4 regions of the Exiguobacterium sp. s78 genome follow, and region 2 is predicted to be linked to each of the others. Evidence: riboswitches for the same ligand, from Rfam matches in the RefSeq annotation. Region 2 holds a riboswitch; each other region holds the start of a gene.
The links. A riboswitch is a leader RNA that binds a small molecule or an ion and turns the genes downstream of it on or off. The one in region 2 is predicted to bind thiamine pyrophosphate.
Positions count from the first base shown of each region.

Region 1: another riboswitch for thiamine pyrophosphate. It lies ahead of tenA (thiaminase II); the one in region 2 lies ahead of KNQ18_RS08775 (thiamine phosphate synthase).
Region 3: another riboswitch for thiamine pyrophosphate. It lies ahead of thiD (bifunctional hydroxymethylpyrimidine kinase/phosphomethylpyrimidine kinase); the one in region 2 lies ahead of KNQ18_RS08775 (thiamine phosphate synthase).
Region 4: another riboswitch for thiamine pyrophosphate. It lies ahead of thiT (energy-coupled thiamine transporter ThiT); the one in region 2 lies ahead of KNQ18_RS08775 (thiamine phosphate synthase).

Region 1 is NZ_JACSNB010000001.1:1,920,448-1,925,496, reverse strand. Features, by position in the region: gene KNQ18_RS10015 (alanine/glycine:cation symporter family protein) at 1-345, opposite strand, end outside; gene abc-f (ribosomal protection-like ABC-F family protein) at 542-2,341, opposite strand; gene KNQ18_RS10005 (DUF1002 domain-containing protein) at 2,618-3,499, opposite strand; TPP riboswitch at 3,693-3,799, shown strand; gene tenA (thiaminase II) at 3,874-4,569, shown strand; gene KNQ18_RS09995 (hypothetical protein) at 4,621-4,917, shown strand; gene KNQ18_RS09990 (glycoside hydrolase family 3 protein) at 4,948-5,049, opposite strand, start outside.
Region 2 is NZ_JACSNB010000001.1:1,677,950-1,682,998, forward strand. Features, by position in the region: gene KNQ18_RS08760 (thiazole synthase) at 1-561, opposite strand, end outside; gene thiS (sulfur carrier protein ThiS) at 564-764, opposite strand; gene KNQ18_RS08770 (FAD-dependent oxidoreductase) at 761-1,705, opposite strand; gene KNQ18_RS08775 (thiamine phosphate synthase) at 1,702-2,295, opposite strand; TPP riboswitch at 2,378-2,480, opposite strand; gene nagZ (beta-N-acetylhexosaminidase) at 2,503-3,756, opposite strand; gene KNQ18_RS08785 (OsmC family protein) at 3,753-4,178, opposite strand; gene KNQ18_RS08790 (MFS transporter) at 4,369-5,049, shown strand, end outside.
Region 3 is NZ_JACSNB010000004.1:102,258-107,306, reverse strand. Features, by position in the region: gene KNQ18_RS14975 (CHASE3 domain-containing protein) at 11-649, shown strand; gene KNQ18_RS14970 (ArsR/SmtB family transcription factor) at 695-1,063, opposite strand; gene KNQ18_RS14965 (hypothetical protein) at 1,119-1,403, opposite strand; gene thiE (thiamine phosphate synthase) at 1,574-2,212, opposite strand; gene thiM (hydroxyethylthiazole kinase) at 2,202-2,969, opposite strand; gene thiD (bifunctional hydroxymethylpyrimidine kinase/phosphomethylpyrimidine kinase) at 2,950-3,753, opposite strand; TPP riboswitch at 3,869-3,979, opposite strand; gene KNQ18_RS14945 (murein hydrolase activator EnvC family protein) at 4,043-5,049, opposite strand, start outside.
Region 4 is NZ_JACSNB010000001.1:880,523-885,571, reverse strand. Features, by position in the region: gene KNQ18_RS04355 (amino acid permease) at 1-1,038, shown strand, start outside; gene KNQ18_RS04350 (thiamine diphosphokinase) at 1,093-1,695, opposite strand; gene thiT (energy-coupled thiamine transporter ThiT) at 1,697-2,257, opposite strand; TPP riboswitch at 2,319-2,428, opposite strand; gene rpe (ribulose-phosphate 3-epimerase) at 2,451-3,107, opposite strand; gene rsgA (ribosome small subunit-dependent GTPase A) at 3,110-4,015, opposite strand; gene pknB (Stk1 family PASTA domain-containing Ser/Thr kinase) at 4,041-5,049, opposite strand, start outside.

The sequences.
Region 1 (5,049 bases), 240 kb from region 2:
CGCGCCCCCTAAGAGAGCGACCATCCACATCCAGAAGACGGCACCTGGTCCGCCGAGTGTGACGGCAATCGTGACACCGGCAAGGTTACCCGTACCGATCCGTGTCGCCGCACCGATGAAGAATGACTGGAGAGAAGTGATGCTTTCTCCTTTATCGTCTGTTGTTTGTTCACTTTTATCGAGCGTGACGCGGAACATCTCTTTTAAGTAAGTGAATTGGATGAAGCCAGTTCGGATCGTGAAGTAGATCCCGCCGCCGATCAATACAGCGATTAATACATACGACCATAAAATATTGTTGGCGTAATCGACACTTCCTTGAATGACTTGCTGAATGGCGTTCATGATGGTGTATTCCTCCCAAAGAATAATAAAAGCTATACGCTAAATTATACGAATTTTCAGACAATAAGCAACAACAAAATAAAATAAAATTTTAAAACTTAATAAAGTTAGCTAAATGTTAGGAGTTAAAAACATTGTAGGTGAACGAAAAAACTGCCACTCTCGGTATCGAGAGTGACAGGCAAGTAAAGCTAAATCATCCATACTGTAGCAATTGTTCGTATAGGTCATCGAGTTGCTGTTGGATGCTTTTAGAAACGGTATCGGTCGATTTTTCACGTTTTGCTAATTTCTGTTCAAGCCGCTCGATCTGCATTTCTAACTCGTATTGTGATAAGCGTTTTGGTTTTTGTAGGGTTACGTGAAGTGGAGACGACGCAGCGAACTCGGTACGCTTCTGTTGGGCATACGTATACGTACCATGATAACGCGTCAGACCATTTTCAAGCCAAAGGATCTGCGGAAAAAGACGATTCAAGAAATAGCGGTCGTGTGAGACGGCAATCAATGTACCAGAAAAATTCTCGAGTGCTTCTTCCAATGTCTCTCTTGATTCAATATCGAGATGATTCGTCGGCTCGTCGAGAATTAATACATTGATCGACGAATGAACGAGGACGGCGAATTGCAATCGCACACGTTCGCCTCCGCTCAGTGACAAAATGGACCGAAAGACAGTTGGTCCAAAGAACAGGAACCGGGCTAGGATATGGCGGGCTTCCGCTTCTGGAACGGCAATCCGGTCTCTAAACCAGTCGATTAACCGCGCGTCCTCCTCGAAATGGGCATGCTGGGACAAGTAACCGATCCGATTCGATGGTCCACGCGTGAGTGTGCCTGCGTCTGGTGATAATTCGTCAAGCAGCAGTGAGAGCAACGTCGATTTCCCGCTCCCATTCGTTCCGACGATCGCGATCCGATCCTGTGCCATGATCTCGAACGAGACTTCATCAAAAATGTGACGGGTTCCGTAAGCAAACGAGAGTTCTTCAGCGCGAAAGACGACTTGGCTCGAGTGATCAGTGGAAGAGAAGGAGACATCAGCGGTTTTGGCTTCGAGTTGTGGTCGTTTAATCCGTTCGATCCGCTCGAGTGCCCGTTCCATCGATTTTGCTTTACGGAATAATTTCTCACTCGGTGGAGACGCTTCGTTTGCCCATTGCCGGAGTCGACGAATCGCTTCCTTCATTTTCTTTATTTTTTTCTGTTGCTCTTGATACGCATGGAACTGCTCGAGCAGACGGCGTTCTCTCTCGACGACGAACGCGCTGTAGTTCCCTATATAGGTTGTCAGTTCACCGTCTTCGAGTTCAACGATCGAAGTGACGACGGCGTCTAAGAAGACCCGGTCGTGAGAGACGAGCAGGATGGTTCCTGTGTAGTCCCGTAAGAACTGCTCCAGCCATTCAACGGCAGCTAAATCGAGATGGTTCGTCGGTTCGTCAAGAATAAGCAGATTTGGTTCCATGAGTAACATGCGACCGAGACAAATCTTCGTCTGTTCACCACCGCTCAACTGGTGGAAAGGACGAGTGAGTAACGGAAGGAGATGTAATCCGTTCACCATGCGTTCGATTTTCGAGTCGAGTAGATAGCCGTCCTTTTGTTCGAATGCATTCGTCGCTTCCGCATACCGTACGAGTAGTGCATCGAGATCATCTGGTGCTGTCGCCATCATTTGCTCCAACTGTTGCATCCGGGAACGGATCGCAAGAGTCTCTGCAAACGCTGTCCAAAGGACGTCGAGTCCGGTCATCGTTTCACTATATACAGGAAGTTGTTCCAAGTAGCCGATCGTCAAACCGTTCTTTTGATAGATGACACCACCGTCCGGTTGCTCAAGGCGAGCAAGCAAGCGGAGTAATGTCGTTTTACCACTCCCGTTTCGTCCAATTAGACCGACACGGTCGTGTTCGTTTAAGAAGAGGGAAACATCCGTTAAGATCGTTTCGCCTCCGAATTGTTTGGTCAGGTGTTGAATGTCGCAAATCATCATAATCAATTGATCCTTTCGCGCGCATCAAAAAAGGAGAGCGCAAATAGCACTCTCCCTAACGTGTGAAAGATGCGCTTTGCAGTATTTTTCATTCATGAAGTTCTTAAAAAAGGACAGACGGGTGCCTTAGAACGCCATTCCATGAAAAATCGCGCGCAACAGATACAATTGTTCCATCAACCAGTGTTTGCACGCGGCAAAGTCCATCTTTTCACACCACCTTTCGTTTCAGATACATCTAGTTTACTATTTTTTTGTCAGTTACGGAAGTCTGAATTATTTGAACACGCCAGCAATCGAGCTGAAGAAGTCACTGAGTCCATCGAATAGTTTAGCAAAAAACCCTTTCGTTTCTTCTGAAGTCGCGAAGGCATGGATGTCTTGTCCCGCATTTTTAAGTCCACTTTCGATTTGTCCCCAGTTGATGTTCGCTTGCTCCATTTGATTGAATAGATTCGTCAACCGGTCCATTTGTGCGTCAGACAACTGGATATTGTTGTTTTGAATGACTTGGACGATCAGGTTTTCGATCTCGACTTTGGTTTCCGGTTTTTGATTGGCGATCTCAGCCTTGATCTCATTCATTAAGTCTGCGACTTTATCCGTGCCGACCGTTTTTCCGACGTCTGATGTGACCGATAATTCTTGCTGTGCTAAATCCTTGCGTTCGTCACTTAACTTAATTCCAGTCTCAGCGGAAGTTTGATCGTACGCTTTCATGATTCCTGTCAGTGCCGATGTCCCGGTCACCTTGTAGGGAGAAGTGATCGTGATATCGGCATCTTTGACACCCGCTGTGACGAGAGCGTTGAGATACATATCCTTCGTCACCCATGTGATGTTTTCCGTCGAGACGGAGAGTCCATCTCCTTTTTCCGTCAGTTCGATTTTAGCCGACGAATACATATTGCCGCCTTTTTGCGACTGTGGGATGTTTTTCCCGAGATATTTTTCCTCGTCAGCAGAAGTTGCGATGATCGGTGTGATCCCTTCCGGTGCATTGAGACGTGAAAGCACCCATGCTTTATCTTTTGCGCCGAGCGACTCCCCGAGTGTGACGATCGTCTTATCGACGACTTGTTCGGCGGATGCGGCTGTTGGGAGTAATAAAGCAGAAGCGATAACGGCTGATGCCATGATTTTTGTTGGTGTATGCATAATGAAATCCTCCAATTGTAAGTAACAGAATGAATTATAGTATCAGGTACTAAATTTAGTGTACGGTAACGATGTCTGTTCGGAATCGGTCTGCAGATGGAGACGGTATCCGTCTTCTGACACTCCATAGTATAGCGAAAAAAGGACAACTTGACTTCCGTTTTCAGCATGCTATAGTGAATGGGAATCGAATAATGACCACTAGGGGAGTCAGTAGGCTGACTGAGACGAACGAAGACGTTCGGACCCTTTGAACCTGATTAAGTTCGTACTTACGGAGGGAAGTGGCGTCAAGTCTTGTTCTTCTTGCGCCATGCCCGTGTGTTTCGGGGTGGTGTTTTTTCGTTTCATAACTAAACGAGGAGGATGAGATCATGACATTCACACAAGAAATCAAACAAGCGGCACAAGCGTATTGGGATAGTAGTTTTACGCACCCGTTCGTACAAGGAATCGGGGAGGGGACGTTACCACTCTCGAAATTTCGGCATTACGTCATGCAGGATGCCTATTACTTAAAACACTTTGCGAAGATTCAAGCGAAGGCAGCGTCAAAAGCAGACGACTTCGCGACGATCGCGACACTTGCCGAACATGCGACTTCGACTTATGAGGCAGAGCTGAGCTTACATCAATCATTTTTTGAGCCGCTCGGTATTACGGCAGCAGACCTTGAAGCATTTGAACCGGCACCGACAGCATATGCGTACGTTTCGCACATGCATCATGCGAGTGAAGGAACGCTCGGTGAGACGATTGCTGCCATCTTGCCATGTTACTGGTTGTATTATGAAGTCGGGCAACAATTACTGACGTGTACACCGGAAGAAAAAATCTATCAGCAATGGATCGACACGTATAGCTCGGAATGGTTTGAAAAGGTCGTCTTTGAACAGATTGCACGGCTTGATGCGCTGGCGGAGCAAGCGAGCCCAACGGAACGCGAGCGGATGAAACGTCATTTCGTGACAAGTTGTTACTATGAGTTACTCTTCTGGCACATGGGGTGGACGGAAGAGACGTTCACGTCGGTCTACGAAACGATTCCAGCACGCCCGGTATCTTCTTAAACCAGTAGATGGTAGAATTAGGAATACCATCTAGTGAAAGTAGGGATTGGAATGGAAATCGTAGTCATCGCACTCGTGATCCTCGCGGCATATGCTATGCAACGAATGCTTGGTAAAGTCAAAGTAAGATTTGTAGGACTTATCATCCCAACGTTGATCGTGTTATCCGGTATATCCGCATCGACTCGAAACTTTAAGGTAGCGTATAGCATGGGAAGCTATATTTCTGCTGTTCTTGTCATCGTCGTCTATGCACTGCTGACTTATTGGTTATACCGCGTCTACCATCGTGCGAAAGAAGAAGCTGAATATCCGTATCAATCATTAAAAGACCGAGGCATCCTTTAAGGAGCTTCGGTCTTTTAATGTATCACGTCATCATTTTTTCCAGTTTTTAAAGCCGTCACCGAATTCGAGATGCAGTTGATCGGTAAAGACACCGTTCTGAAAGACCGGCACATCAACCGGTAAAGTGCCTTG
Region 2 (5,049 bases):
TGAGCCGATCCCGGCGTCGACGATGACCGGGACCGTCGTCTGCTCGATGATGAATCGTAGATGAAGTGGGTTGAGAATGCCTTGCCCGGAACCGATCGGTGACGCTGCCGGCATGATGGCGTGACAACCGAGTTCCTCGAGTCGCCGTGCAAGGACGACATCGTCCGACGTATACGGTAAGACGATGAAACCTTCTTTGAGTAATTCTTCAGAAGCCCGTAACGTCTCGATCGGATCAGGTAGTAACGTCTTGTCGCAACCGATCACTTCGACCTTAACCATGTCGCACATACCGGATGCCCGCGCAAGCTTCGCAAGCCGAACAGCTTCCTCCGCCGTCTTCGCACCGGCCGTGTTCGGCAGTAAATCGTACTTCGCTAAATCAAGCGACTCCAAAAAATTCGCTTGTTGTTTGTCAAAGATGTCGAGCCGACGGACGGCGAACGTCAAGATTTGTGAAGCAGACGCATCGATTGCTTCTTGCTGTACGGTAGCATCCGTATATTTCCCTGTTCCGAGTAATAATCGTGATTCAAATGTCTTTTCTTCAATTTTCAGCATGTTTATCCTCCTCCTACGAAATGAACGATTTCAAATGTGTCATTGTCCCGAACGACTGTCTGACCATACGCCATGCGATCGATGATTTGTCGATTCTGTTCGACGATGACGAGCTTTTCCCCTAAGCCGAGTTGCGTGAGCATGTCCTCGATCGTTTTAATCTGTTCGATCGTGTGGTCATTGCCGTTAATCGTAATGTTCATCGGACTTCCTCCTTCTGAATCAACCGTAATGTATTTACCAAGACTTCCGCTGTCGTCGGTGCGAGTAAGATGCCATGCCGATGATGCCCCGTCGCTAGGAAGATCCGACGGGATGAATCGGCGACTCCGATATATGGCAAGCCGGACACCGTTTGTGGTCGTACACCGGACCAGACTTCTTCGATGACCGCGTCACGAATCGGTGGATACAGTCGTTTTGCTGCTTGAAGCAGTGACGTGATCCCAGCGACACTGACACCGACCGTCTCGTCGTACGGCAGTTCTGTCGCACCGATCAAAATTCGTCCGTCTGCTTTTGGCACAAGGTAGACAGCGTCGTCAAACAGGATCGAGCGTAACGGCTGACCCGCGAGACGGACGGCGAGACATTCCCCTTTGACCCCATATGTGGCGATCGAAATACCGACTGTATCGAGCAAGGCTTGCGACCCGCGTCCGGCAGCGACCGTCACCGTTCGTCCGGCCCACGTTCCTGCGTTCGACTCGATCCTGACGAAGTCATCGCTCTCTTCGATGCGTGTGACTTCCACCTGTTCTTCAATCGATATGCCACGTGCGTGTAAGGCATACATCAATGCAGTCGTCAGTCGTCGTGGATCGATTTGACCGACAGCCGGAAACAGATGCTCGCGCCCTTTACGTTTTAACAAAAACGGTTGTTCCCGGTACCCACAATCGATGCCTGTCTCTCGCTCGAGACGACGTGCAAGCAACGGATACAGACGACGACTACGTGCGGCAAGTGCATGCAATTCCGCTCTCAGCTCGATGTCTGTCGCAAGCATCCCGGCAGCCGCTCGGCTTGTCCCTTGTCCGCATGTTCCACGTTCTAAGACGACGACGGATTCATTCTGACAGGCGAGACCGTAAGCAAGCGTCAAACCGATGACTCCACCACCGATGATGATGTGATTCGTCATACCCGTACCCCCTGGTAACGCTTGACGGCGGCGAGCGGATCCGCTTGACCGAGAATACCCGATAAGACAGCGATTCCGGTTGCACCGGTCGCTGCGATTTCAGGCATGCGTTCTGGTGTAATCCCACCAATTGCAATGACTGGTTTCGTCGTGAAGGTTACGACTTGCTTCAAGGCGTCAATCCCTCGTGGTGGCATGTCCGGCTTCGACGCTGTTGGATAAATATGACCGTACAGCAGTCGGTCGGCTCCTTCCGCTTCTGCTGCTAGTGCCTCTGCTAGTGAATGAACGGATTTCCCGATGACGAGGTCCGGAAAATGACGTCGCACATCGCGGACACGCAAGGAACGGCGCGTCAACTGCACACCGATGCCGGCGACATGGGCGACATCGACCCGGTCATGAACGGTTAACTGATCAAGCGAATAACCATGCGCAAGGAGTGCGTCAATCAGATCAAGTAATTCTGCTGCTGACAAGTTCGGTTCACGTAGATGTAGCTGATCCGTATAAGGTTGAAGCGATTGAAAAGTCTTTATTTCGTCAATCGGATGGATGGATCCCGTCGAAATCAGATGTAGACGCATCATGTTCTTCCTTTCCATACGAAAAAGGACCACTCCCGATGTTGAAGGGAGTGGTCCGAAAATGCGCTGAAGCGCTAAGGATATCTAGGATTTCGAGCCACTTCCCTCCGCTAGTACGAACTAGATCAGGTTCAAAGGGTCCGGATACTTCCGTCTCAGTCTGCTGGGAGACTCCCCTAGTGTCTTTTCGTGTTTAATTGGCTTGCCCCATTAGTCTAGCATGAGTCGCTTTGCTTCGCTAGTCCTAGTTGAGGCTTCCACTTGCTGAATCAGCTCCGATTTCGTCGGTCGCTGTTGCTCTTGGCTGTCGGCATACGTCTGCTTCAGCTTCAGGATGCGCATTACTTTGGCATCGAGCATCTCCGGCGTCAGCGTTTTTTCTTTGACGGCTTGCATCACTTCAGCATGGACCTTTGTGTAAGCACCTGCCTCTGAAAACATCGCCATATCAGCTCCATTGACGAGCGACTGACGTGCCGCTTCTGCGAGACCATATTGTTTCGTGATCGCCCCCATGACGAGATCATCCGTGATGATGACACCGTTGAATCCGAGTTGTTGACGCAAGAGGTCAGTCAAGATCGGCTTTGAGAGCGAGGACGGATTCATATCGTCATACGCGGGATAGAGAATATGGGCGACCATCACCATCTCGGCGCCCTCTTGAATCGCTTCTTGGAACGGTAACAGCTCCGTCCGCTTCAATTCTTCCTTTGATGCCGTCACTTTCGGTAGCCCGACATGGGAATCGACACTCGTATTGCCGTGACCGGGAAAATGTTTGACGACCGGAATCGTTCCCGTCTCCTGCATCCCGTGCATCAGGGCCGTACCAAGCGTCGCGACGGTATTCGGATCAGCACTTAACGCACGGTCGCCGATGATCGGATTGTTCGGATTACTGTTGACGTCAAGGACCGGCGCGAAGTCCATGTTGAAGCCATAAAAACGTGACAAATGTCCGAGCGTACGTCCGACGTCTTCCATTTTCACTTCATCTGCTCCTTGCGCCATCCGTTGACTCGTCGGTAGACGTAATCGTTGATCCGGTACCCGGCTGACGCGTCCGCCTTCTTCATCAATCCCGACGAACGCATACGGTTTTTGGTTCGTCTCTTGAATCGCACGCGTGAACGTCAAGAGTTGCTCTTCCGACGTAATGTTTCCGCCGAGCAATAAGACCCCGCCAATCGCATGCGTCTGTAACAATTTCCGGTCAGCTGCTGAAAGTTCCGTGCCGGCGACTCCGATGTAGAGCAGTTGATCGATCTTTTCTGACGTCGACATCGCTTTAAGTTGCTGCTTTAATCGTGCTTGTTGTCGTTCCTCTTTCGTTGGTTCAGGTTTCGGTTTCTTTTCTTCTGTTGGTTGCTTCGCTTCCGGTTGTGATGATTTCGTTGGTTCCGTCGTCTCCTGCGCACACCCTGCAAGCAACAGACAACCGATCAGTACGGTTTTCTTCACAAAGGATCCTCGCTTCGCACACCATTAATCGAATAATAGACGGAAATCTCAGCGTTCAGGGATTGCGAGACCGAACAATATTTATCCTTTGATAACGAGATGGCACGACGGACCTTATCTTCCGGGAGATCACCTTCGAGCCGGTAATGAATCGAGATCGACGTAAAGCGCCGCGGATGATCCTCTGCCCGTTCTCCTTCGATATCCATTTCGAAATGGGTGATCGTCAAGCGCATCTTCTCTAAAATCGAGACGATATCAATTCCAGTACAGCCGGCAACGGCATGTAGCAAGAGTTCGGTCGGTCGTGGTGCTTGGTTTTCACCACCGTTTTCGGGTGCTGCGTCCATCGCAAGATGATGCCCTGATTCCGTCTGTCCACTAAACCCCATCTGTTTGTTCCATGTCACTGTCGCTTGCATCGTTTCCACTCCTTTATAAGTAGTCTTCTTCTGTAGTATACGCAAAAAACAGCAAGCCTGGAAATTCACACGCTATTTCGAATAATGGTTCTTTTCCCGAAATCTCGCTTTGCGATACCCGACGAAATCGTTTCATGCTATCCTGTTACTCATAGTTTCGCGCGTAAGCGCTAGAATTGAGGAATCATCCATGTCACCTACTACTCGTTTAAGTCGACACGATTGGCTCTTGATTGCTACGTTGTCGCTCCTGACATTCGTTCTCGGAACAAGCGAATTCGTCATCGTCGGGATCCTCGCTGAAATCTCCTCAGCCCTTGATATCACGATCGCAACAGCCGGTACGCTCGTCTCGGCATTTGCCATCTCCTTTGCGATTGGTACGCCGATCGTCATGTCGATGACCGGTCATCTGGAACGGCGTCGCCTGATCCTACGTCTCTTACTAGCCTGGGTCTTACTGAATCTTGCCAGTAGTTTTGCACCAAGTTACGAAGTATTGCTCGCAACCCGCATTCTGACAGCCATCCTGACTGGTGTCTTGATCTCACTCGCAATGGTCGTCGCAAGTGACGGTGTACCTGTCGCGAAGCGCGGTGTTGCCGTCTCGTTCATTTTCGGTGGTTTCACACTCGCGAACGTCCTCGGTGTCCCGATTGGAACGTTCATTGGTCAACACGCTGGCTTCGAAGCCACGTTCTGGCTGACGACGGTCATGGGAATAATCGCGTTCCTCGCTGTTTTAAAGATCGTTCCGGTCCAGCAATCGACGGGTTCTGGTTCGATTAAGGAACAGCTCGGATTGCTCGCCAACCCACGGATCCTGATCGCCTTCTTCATTCCGTCATTTGGGTTTGGGGCAACCTACGTC
Region 3 (5,049 bases), on a different contig from region 2:
GAATGATTGCATGCACTCTCTTTGGCGTCAGCGTATTCTGCTGATTTTCTTGATCAGCTTATTCGCCTCTATCCCGATCATCTATGCTTTATCCGGTTATCGGACGATTGCAACGATGACCGAGCAAATGAAGGATCATGATATACCGTTAATCAATCAGGTAGATCAGTTGGTCGAACACAATCGAGATCGTGCCAATGCGGTTCGTGGTCTCTTATTGTATGAAGATAATCGTTATATCGAACAATATTACTTTTCAACGTCTAAAATCCATGATTTGCGAAATAGTCTGAACCAATCGTCGACTACTCCAGGGACGATTAAGGATCTCCTTCGCCGCAACAATGTCTGGGAGTCCGAGATTGAACGCGTGTTCGTCGTCTATGAACGTCAAAGTCCAACAGCCGCAAAACGTCTTGCTAGACAATCGACTCAGACGACTCAAACGATTCTCGAAGACTTATCCCGTGTGAAAGATGATTTGTATAAAACGCTTCAAGCCAAATTACAACAATCAGATACTTTAATCGCTACATATAAATGGATGTGTCTCGCTCTCTCCATCCTGTCCTTTTTATTGATTAGTGCCACGGTCTTTTTCTTCCACCACTTCGCTCCAAAAGGATCAGAACAATCGTCTTTAGAATAAACGAAAAGCGCAGCTAAAGCTGCGCTTTTCGTTTATTCTAAAGACTCATTCAGGCATTGCTTTTCCCTCTTGTACATGTTCCATCGCCATATGTACAAGCGATGACACATGATGGTCATCCAAGGAATAATAGACGACTTTACCGTCTTTTCGAAACTTGACGAGTCCTTGTTTCAACAAAGATCGAAGATGATGCGACGCTGTCGCGATCGAACAGTCGACAGAGGCCGAGACATCACAAACGCATAGTTCTTCTTCGATCGTCAGCGCATAAACGATTCGCAGTCGTGTCGCATCCGAAAGAATCTTAAATAGCTTTCCGATTTCAAGCGTCGGAATCGTATCAACGATATGTCCGATTTCAGACGCACGTTGTTCATCAATCGCAATCGTTTCACAACGGGGAATGTCCATGTCCGTCACCTCGTTTCTACTTATATTGCACCATGAGAAACGAGACATTGCAAGTTCAGCGCATTCGTCTGCGAATGAGCCAAAACACGAACCATCCTCCTACGTAATCTCCGATATCCCAGACAATTCGATTTTGATCGACAGCGCGTACGCCGATATCAATGATTTTCGTGCTTTCTAATCGGTTCGTATAACGTTGACGAAGCCGAGTCGGAATCGGTAGACGAAGAAGTGCCCGGTAATAAATATCTAAATGAGTATGTCCCCAAATTTCCGTCGCAATCGAGCTCGTTTTAATATACAACGGACGTTTGTAGCGTCTTTCATACTTTTCTTTCAATAAAAGGGCCATCTCATAAGATATACGATTAGGATGTGGAAATAAGACTTTTCCTAGATGGTAGATCCCCTGATTATCGACTCGAATGATTTGTGGTTCTAACCGATATCGAATCCAATAGCCGCGAAAACGGATCGTCTGCCATTTCAATACAATCACCTCTGAACGGATTATACCCTGTTCTGAAGTGATTGATGCCATTCACGCACAGCATCTGTCATTTGCTGCGCAGCGAGTTGCCGATCTTCTTTAGCGAAAATTTCTGAGATGACGGCATACCCTTCCAACGGGATGGGCAGAGAGGAGACATTCGTTGCTGTGATTCCACCAATACCGATTAGGGGTAATCGTACAGCTTCCCGAATCGCCTGAAGCATCGTATGCGACATGGAATCAGCGTCCGCTTTGGATGACGTCGCAAATAGAGACCCCACGCCTAAATAAGATGCTCCGTCTCGTTCTGCTTCAATCGCTTGTGCAACGGTTGCTACCGACACACCAATCACGGCATCTGGTAAAAGGCGACGTGCTGCGGTTAAAGGAATGTCTTCTTGTCCGATATGCAAACCAGCTCCGACGAGTAACGCGATATCAATCCGATCATTGATGATCAAAGGAATGTCTTCCCGATCCGTGAGTGCTTTCAACCGAACTGCCTGATCAAAGAATTCCTTTCCTTGTGCTGTTTTTTCCCGTAGTTGCACGATCGTTGCACCACCTAAAATGGCTTCCTCAACGACCGTCTCGATCGCGACTCCAGGATGGTACCGACGATCCGTCACTGCATAGATGGAGTAATCAATTGACACGTTCTGTCACCTCCACAAGATCTTGTACCGTCATGAGGCTGATGGCATTGAACAACTCTCGTTTAAAATCACCAAGACCTTGCGCGGAGGCTGCTTGTTCTCCTGCTTTTCCCATGACGAATGTTCCGTGAACAGCCGCCTCAAACGCTGTATATCCTGCACCGAGGAAGCTCGCAATCAAGGAGGCCGTCATACAGCCAGTACCCGTGATATCTCCTAGACGAGGTGTTCCTACATGTAATTCCATTTCGCGCGTTCCATCCGTGATATAGTCGTTCGGACCTGTCACGACGAGGACAGATTTGTGTTTGCGAGCGAATGCACGAATACTTTCTCGATCCATCATTGCATCTCCCGCAGCATCGACTCCCTTAGTTCGCCCATCTTCCCCAAGTAACGTCTTGATTTCAGAAGCATTTCCTTTAATGACCGTACACCCGAGATCAATGAGTTCTTTAGAAAAGGCAGTACGTAATGTCGTTGCCCCTGCTCCAACTGGATCAAGAACGATCGGGACATTCAAACGTTCCGCTTCACGGGCTGCAAGTCGTTGAGCTGCTTGCATGTCTGCATCGATCGTACCAATGTTTAAGACGAGGGCTTGTGCGAGTCTAACCATCTCTTCTACTTCGCGAATATCTTCCGCCATGACAGGTGATGCTCCAACAGCGAGTGTGACGTTTGCGCAGTCGTTGATCGTAACCGTGTTCGTCAGATGGTGAATGAGTGGTTTGTGTTCAAGAATGGTCGTAAACATGTGTATCCCTCCAAAGTGAGTGAAAATGATGTGTCGGTCCAATACCTTGTCCGAGAGCAAATCCATGACGAATTGCCTCCGTGACATAGTTTTTCGCCTGTCGTACACTATCTTGTAAATCTTCTCCAAGCGCCATCCGTGCTGCAATCGCTGCAGATAAGGTACAACCAGTTCCATGAGTATGTTGATTGTCTAACCGTTCCGATGTGAAACGATGTTCCACTTCCCCATCAAACAACAAATCCGTCGCAGCTCCTGAGAGATGTCCACCTTTTAGTAATACTGCCCCTGTCTGTGTAGCCAATTGATGCATCGCCAGTTGCATTTCCTCTAGATTGGTCACTGATCGTCCTGTTAACCGCTCCGCTTCCGGTAAATTCGGTGTAACGAGTGTCGCAAGCGGCAGAAGTTCTGAAATCAATGCTTGTTCAGCTTCCGTCCGCAATAGGGCATGACCACCTTTAGCGACCATGACGGGATCTAATATGATAGGAACTGTCTGTTTGCCGAGATGTCTAGCAATGACACGAATCGTCTGCGCATTCGAGACCATCCCGATTTTGATCGCATCGACACGAATGTCTGAAAAAATCGACGTTAACTGGGCATCTACGATTTCTGGGGATAACTCTTCCACCGCTTGAACACCCAACGTATTTTGCGCCGTGACGGCTGTCAGGACGCTCATTCCATAAACCCCTAAAGCCGAAAAGGTTTTTAAATCTGCTTGAATCCCAGCTCCACCACCGGAGTCGGATCCTGCAATCGTCAGTACATGTTTCATGTTCTTTTCACCTTCCCATCGAGCAATGTAAGGGAGTCGTGACCGACAAAAAAAGCGTCGACCGCTGTAAAAAAGCAGTCGACGCTATACGAAAGCGTTATACACGCATTCCGGTATCCGTTCGGCTCAACTTTCCTACGCTGGTATTATCCAGTTCAGGTAATAGGGTCGAAAACAGATTGGTTTTCCTCTCAGCCGGATTCCTCCAGCTCCCCTAGTTGCTCAAGTATTCGTTTCGCCTTAACTGTAGCATAGAGAAGAAAAAAAAACGAGCCGAAGCCCGTTTTGATTACAGATATGCTAATGGATTGACTGCATTTAGAGGAGAAGAGGCACTGTATTGATATCCTCCGACATGTAGTTCGAAATGTAAGTGTGGTCCTGTTGAATTCCCTGTACTACCAAGTGTCCCGACTTGCTGACCTTGAGAGACCGTTTGTCCTGCACGAACCGATAATGAACTCATATGTGCGTAGACAGTCGTGTACACTTGTCCATCGAGGAAGTGAGAAATCATGACATGATTGCCGTAAGGTCCACCACCTGATGCTGTAATGACCGTTCCAGCTGCTGCAGCGACGATTGGAGATCCGACCGAACCACTGAAATCAACACCGTTGTGGAACGTATAACCGTTCGCGCCGCTTGCTGGTCCGAATCCTTGTGACACTCCACCAGAAGATGGTCGAACGAATTTCCCTCCACTCGAAACAACCGGCGGGGCAACAGAATCAGTTGATTCCGAACTCTTACCTGTTTGTTTTGCTGCTTGAGCATTCGCTTTAGCGGCTTTTTCGGCTGCCGCTTTCTCCGCTGCTGCTTTTTCAGCCGCTGCTTTAGCAGCTGCCTTCGCTGCCGCAATTGCACGTTCTTGCGCTTCGAGAGTCGCTTGAAGTTCTTTTGCGTCTAACAGTTCTGTCGTGAACTTCGTCTTCCCTTTTCGTAATTTCTTCAGCGTGGCACTACGTTCTTTCATTTGAAGCTTTAACGCTTTCTTTTGTTCAAGCAATACTTTCTTTTCTTGCATTTGCTCCGCTTTTTTCTCAACGAGCGCTTGTTTTGCTTCTCCTAATTTTTGTTGCGTTGCGATGTAATCCGAAATCATTTTATCGTCTTGCTCAGCGATTTTTTTCCCCGCCATGACACGGCTGAATAAATCACCTAAATCCTTCGATCCAAAAATGACTTCTTCCCATTTAATCGAATTTCCATCGTTCTCTTGGAAAACACGCAAACGATCACCGAGTAGTTCTTCCTGTTTCTGTAACATTTCTTCGTAACGGACGATGTCTGCCT
Region 4 (5,049 bases), 800 kb from region 2:
TGGTGTACCGTCTTTACGGTCTTGCTGTTCGGTCTGAATGCCGTCTCCGCCAAAGCATTCGGTGAAGCTGAATTCTGGTTCTCGAGTTTGAAGGTCCTCGCGATCCTGTTCTTCATCATTCTAGGTGGCGCTGCTTGGTTCGGCTGGTTACCGATGGAAGCAGATCGCCCAACATCGTTATTCGCGAACTTTACGGCAAGCGGTTGGTTTCCAAACGGGATTCTCGGTGTCTTGACGACGATGATTGCCGTCAACTTCGCCTTCCAAGGAACGGAATTGATCGGTGTTGCGGCTGGGGAGTCCGACACGCCCGAAAAATCGATTCCAAAAGCCATCCGCAATACAGTCTGGCGGACGTTCATCTTCTTCGTCTTATCGATTACGATCGTTGGTGCATTAATTCCGTATGAAACAGCTGGCGGAGTCAGCAGTCCGTTCATCATGGTCTTTGATGCGATTGGTATTCCGTACGCTGCTGATTTGATGAACATCGTCGTCTTGACAGCGTTGTTGTCCGTCGGAAACTCCGGATTATATGCGGCGACTCGGATGTTATGGGCAATGGCGCAAGAAGGGATGATTTCAAAGAAATTATCTTACGTCAATGCACGTGGTGTGCCGATGCGCGCTTTACTCTTTACGATGATGTTTGCGATGTTATCGCTCCTAACCGCGTTTTTCGCAGAGGATACCGTCTTCATTTGGCTCTTGTCCTTAGCCGGACTTGGCGCTCAAGTCGGCTGGATTTCGATTTCTGCTTCGCAGCTCGCATTTCGTCGTCAGTTCGTCCGAAACGGACACGATGTATCCGAACTGAAATTCAAGACACCACTCTATCCGGTGTTACCACTGATTTCGCTGACGTTAAACGTCGTCGTCCTCGTCAGTCTTGCGTTTCAAGCGGATCAACGAATCGCTCTATACATCGGTGTTCCTTTCTTCCTCGTCATGTGGGGAAGTTATCATCTCTTCGTCAAAGGAAAACATCTATCCGCCCAAAGCGACATCCGTGTCGCCCCTTCTCAACTCGAAGAATAATTTCATCTAAAAAGAGGCCGTGGATTTGTCCACGGCCTCTTTCATATGATTGTTCTATTCCTTAAGCGTCCGCATCATCAATAGTTCTCCTTGGTGGAGCTCTACTTTCGCTTCTGACGCACGCCATTCATTACTAACGGTCAAGGAACCTCCGACGGGTACGGGATGTGCATCGAGTGGGTATTTGACTCCGGATAAGCTTAAAGTCGATGGTACGAGTGGAATGAAAGAAAGATAATGATAGCTCCCTGCTTCGACTGCATACGTTCCCTCAGCCAAGTATCGCACCTCTTCTCGTTTCGTCACGAGTCTGGTCTCTGGATATCGCTTCAACAGGTACACATTTTGGACGGTCATGTCGAGCCGCCCACCTGTCGCCCCGATGATGATGGTATCCTCAAACCGTTTCATCTCTGATGCTGTACGAAGTGCCAGTTCGAGATCCGTTTCATCTTTCTCGGCCGGATGAACGATTGCCCCTTCTGGTACATAACCAAGCGAATCAAAATCACCAATCGTCAGGTCGCATGTCAGCCCAAACGATTCAATCGTCTGAACACCACCATCGACACCGACGATAAAATCACCCGGCTGACAAAACGTCCGTAAATCCGGCACTTCTTCTCGCGGACCGGCACAGACGAGAATCGCCCGCATCTCAGACGCCTCGTGCCGAATAACGGAGTAAGCGTGGCGCAGTCGTAAATAGAATTCCTGCTACGATTCCACATAAGATGTACGAAGGAACCATATACGTTGCGTTATAGACAAAAGAGTATTCCACGACTGGACCTTTTGCATACTCGGCAAAAAAGACGATTCCACTGATGACATGACAGATATAACGGAGTCCTGCGCCTAATAACGTCGCCAGGAGAACGAACGCCATCAAGCTTTTCTTTTGTCCATTGCGCGCGGCTAGTCTGACTTGACGCGCGAACAGACCACTTAATCCGACGACACCATACGCAATCGTATAGTCAAGCATCGGTTGAACGATCGTCAAGACTTGAGGAGCGAACATCAATTGAATCGTACCGACAAGCGCTCCCGTAACGACCCCTCCGACGACACCGTGGCGAAATGCCATGACGAAGATCGGTAGCATCGCTAAGCTGATTGAGCCTCCTTGTGGCATTTTGAATGGAATCAGTAAATCAAAGACGACTCCGAGACTGGCGAAGATGGCAATTTCCATCATCATTTGTAACCGTTTCATGCTATTTTTCCTCCTTCATTGTACGAGAGGACGCAAAAAGGCAGTACGACGAACGCCGTACTGCCTGCGTGCGCCACATCCCTACGTCCGTTTGAACGGAACAGGTTCGAAGGGTTAAAGTCTAAAAGACTCCTCTCAGCCGCTTTTCAAGCGACACCCCTTGCGGTCATCATATTTCGTTTTCTCGTTCTTATTATACGGCAGCCCCTTGACGAATGCTAGTGATCGCTTCCGCATAATCTGGTGCATTGTAGATTGCTGATCCTGCGACGAGAACGTTCGCACCGTTATCGATGCAAAGCTTTGCCGTTTCCGGATTGACGCCACCGTCAATCTCGATTTCAAATGTCAGACCACGATCTGCTTTCATTTGCGCAAGTGCTGCGAGTTTCGGCATGACACGCTCGATGAAGGCTTGTCCACCGAAGCCCGGATTGACCGTCATCAATAAAACCATATCGACATCCTCAAGGACGTGTTCAATCGTTGATAATGGCGTATGGGGATTCAAGACGACTCCTGCCTTTGCGCCCGCTGCTTTGATTTGTTGCAAGACACGATGGACATGATTCGTCGCTTCGACGTGGAACGTCACGATGTCCGCCCCTGCTTTGACGAAATCCTCGACGAAACGTTCTGGCTGGTCGATCATCAAATGGACATCGAGAATCATATCCGTCTTTTGACGTAAGCAGCTAAGCACAGGTAATCCAAATGAGATGTTCGGTACGAACTGACCGTCCATGACATCAAAATGGATATAGTCCGCGCCTGCTGCTTCGACTGCTTTAACATCGCGTTCGAGATTCGCAAAATCTGCTGATAAGATAGATGGTGCAATTTTAATCATCTTCAATACCTCCGGGCTCGATTCTTGATTTCGTCTATAAACATACCATAGTTCTCATAACGAGAGGACATGATTTCTTGGGCTTCGACGGCTTCCTTGACGGCACAACCGGGTTCATTCAAATGCAAGCAACCTCGGTATTTGCAATCATCTTGTACAGCCACGAATTCAGGGAAACTCCACCGTACATCCTCGATTTCCATATCATACGGAAAATCGAGGTTCGAGAAACCTGGCGTATCGGCAATCAATCCTTCGGCAAGCGGCATCAATGTGACGTGGCGCGTCGTATGACGTCCGCGTCCGAGTGATTTCGAGATCGCACTTGTTTCTAAATCAAGAGAGGGTTCCAGTGCATTGAGCAATGAACTTTTCCCGACACCGGATTGTCCGGCGAGAACGCTCGTTTTTCCAGCAAGTAACGGACGGACTTGCTCAATACCTGCCAACGTCTCACTTGATGTCTCGATGACCGTATACCCAATCTTCCGGTAAGCGGCAATCGCCTCTCGGACAGACGGTCCTTTAACATCGTCCAGCAAATCCATCTTCGTCAATAGGATGACGGGTTGAATTTCCTTCGCTTCGATCAAAACGAGAAATCGGTCGAGCAAGTGCGCTGAAAAATCAGGTTCTGCCGCCGAGACGACGAGCAATGCCTGGTCGATATTCGCGACTGGAGGGCGTACTAAAAAGTTGTCCCGCTCCTTCACTTCGAGAATATATCCTGTCTCACTTTCGATATGAAGAACGACCTCGTCTCCGACGACTGGACTGATGCCGCGTTTTCGGAAATTCCCTCTTGCCCGTGAACGGACCTCTCCTTCTGGTGTCATGACATCATAAAAGCCACCCTGCAGACGTATGATCGTTCCTTCTCGATTCTCTTCGATGCGTTGTTCCGTCATCCTATGCACTCCTTTTTCATCACATTCATTGTGCGTCTTTTGCTTGATTGTACGTGATGGTTTTTGAACGATACACCGTATCGTCTTTATAGATCGTAATTTTTCCTTCTTCTCCTGGATCAATCGTCACCGGCACGTCGAATGTCTCATCTTGATCAATCGATTCCTCGATGACGGTCCGCTTCCCTTTCGCGTCTTCCGTCTCAATCCGGATGACTTGTTTCGGTGGTTCCTCGTCCTCGTTCTCGCTGACCGCATCATAGACGACCTTTTCAGGGAACGTTGCCGTCACCGTTTTTTCTTCCTCACCTTTTGAGATGAACACCGTCACGGAGTCGTTCGGTTCGACTTGCGCTCCTGCTTGCGGGAATTGACGAATGACTTGATCGAGCTTGACGTCACTTGAAAATTCTTGTTCAAACGTGCCGTCGAGACCCATTTCATCGAGATACGCTTTTGCTTCATCACTCGATAAGTTCGTCAAATCTTTCAATTCAAAGGACGAAGTTCCTTCTGAGACAGTGATTGTAATCGTCTGTTCTTTTGCAATCACTTCCGTCCCAGCAGAGATCGATTGCCGGATCACATTACCTCGCTCGACTTCATCCGACTTTTCACGTTCGACCTCGACTTTAGCGAATCCAGCCTCTTTTAATGTGGCAATCGCCTCTTTTTCAGCGTCATCTGTCACATCCGGTACTTCGACCGGCGCACTACCTGTAGAGACGACCAAGGTGACTGTCGAGCCTTTCTTGACTTGTGCGTTTTCACGCGGTGTCTGACTGATGACATCGCCTTCCTCGACTGTATCGCTATTTCGTTCTGTCGTCTCAACAACGAATCCTAGTTTCTCAAGCTTCGTTTCCGCTTCGTCTCCATCCGTCTTGACGACAGATGGTACGGTGACCGTTGGATCTGGCCACATCGCAAACGTCGTAGCTGCACCACCTAGCAATATGAGCAATAAGAGGACGATCCACCAACGTTTTTTCTTTTTCTTTTCCGGTGTTTTCGGTTGAACGGTCGTGACGGCG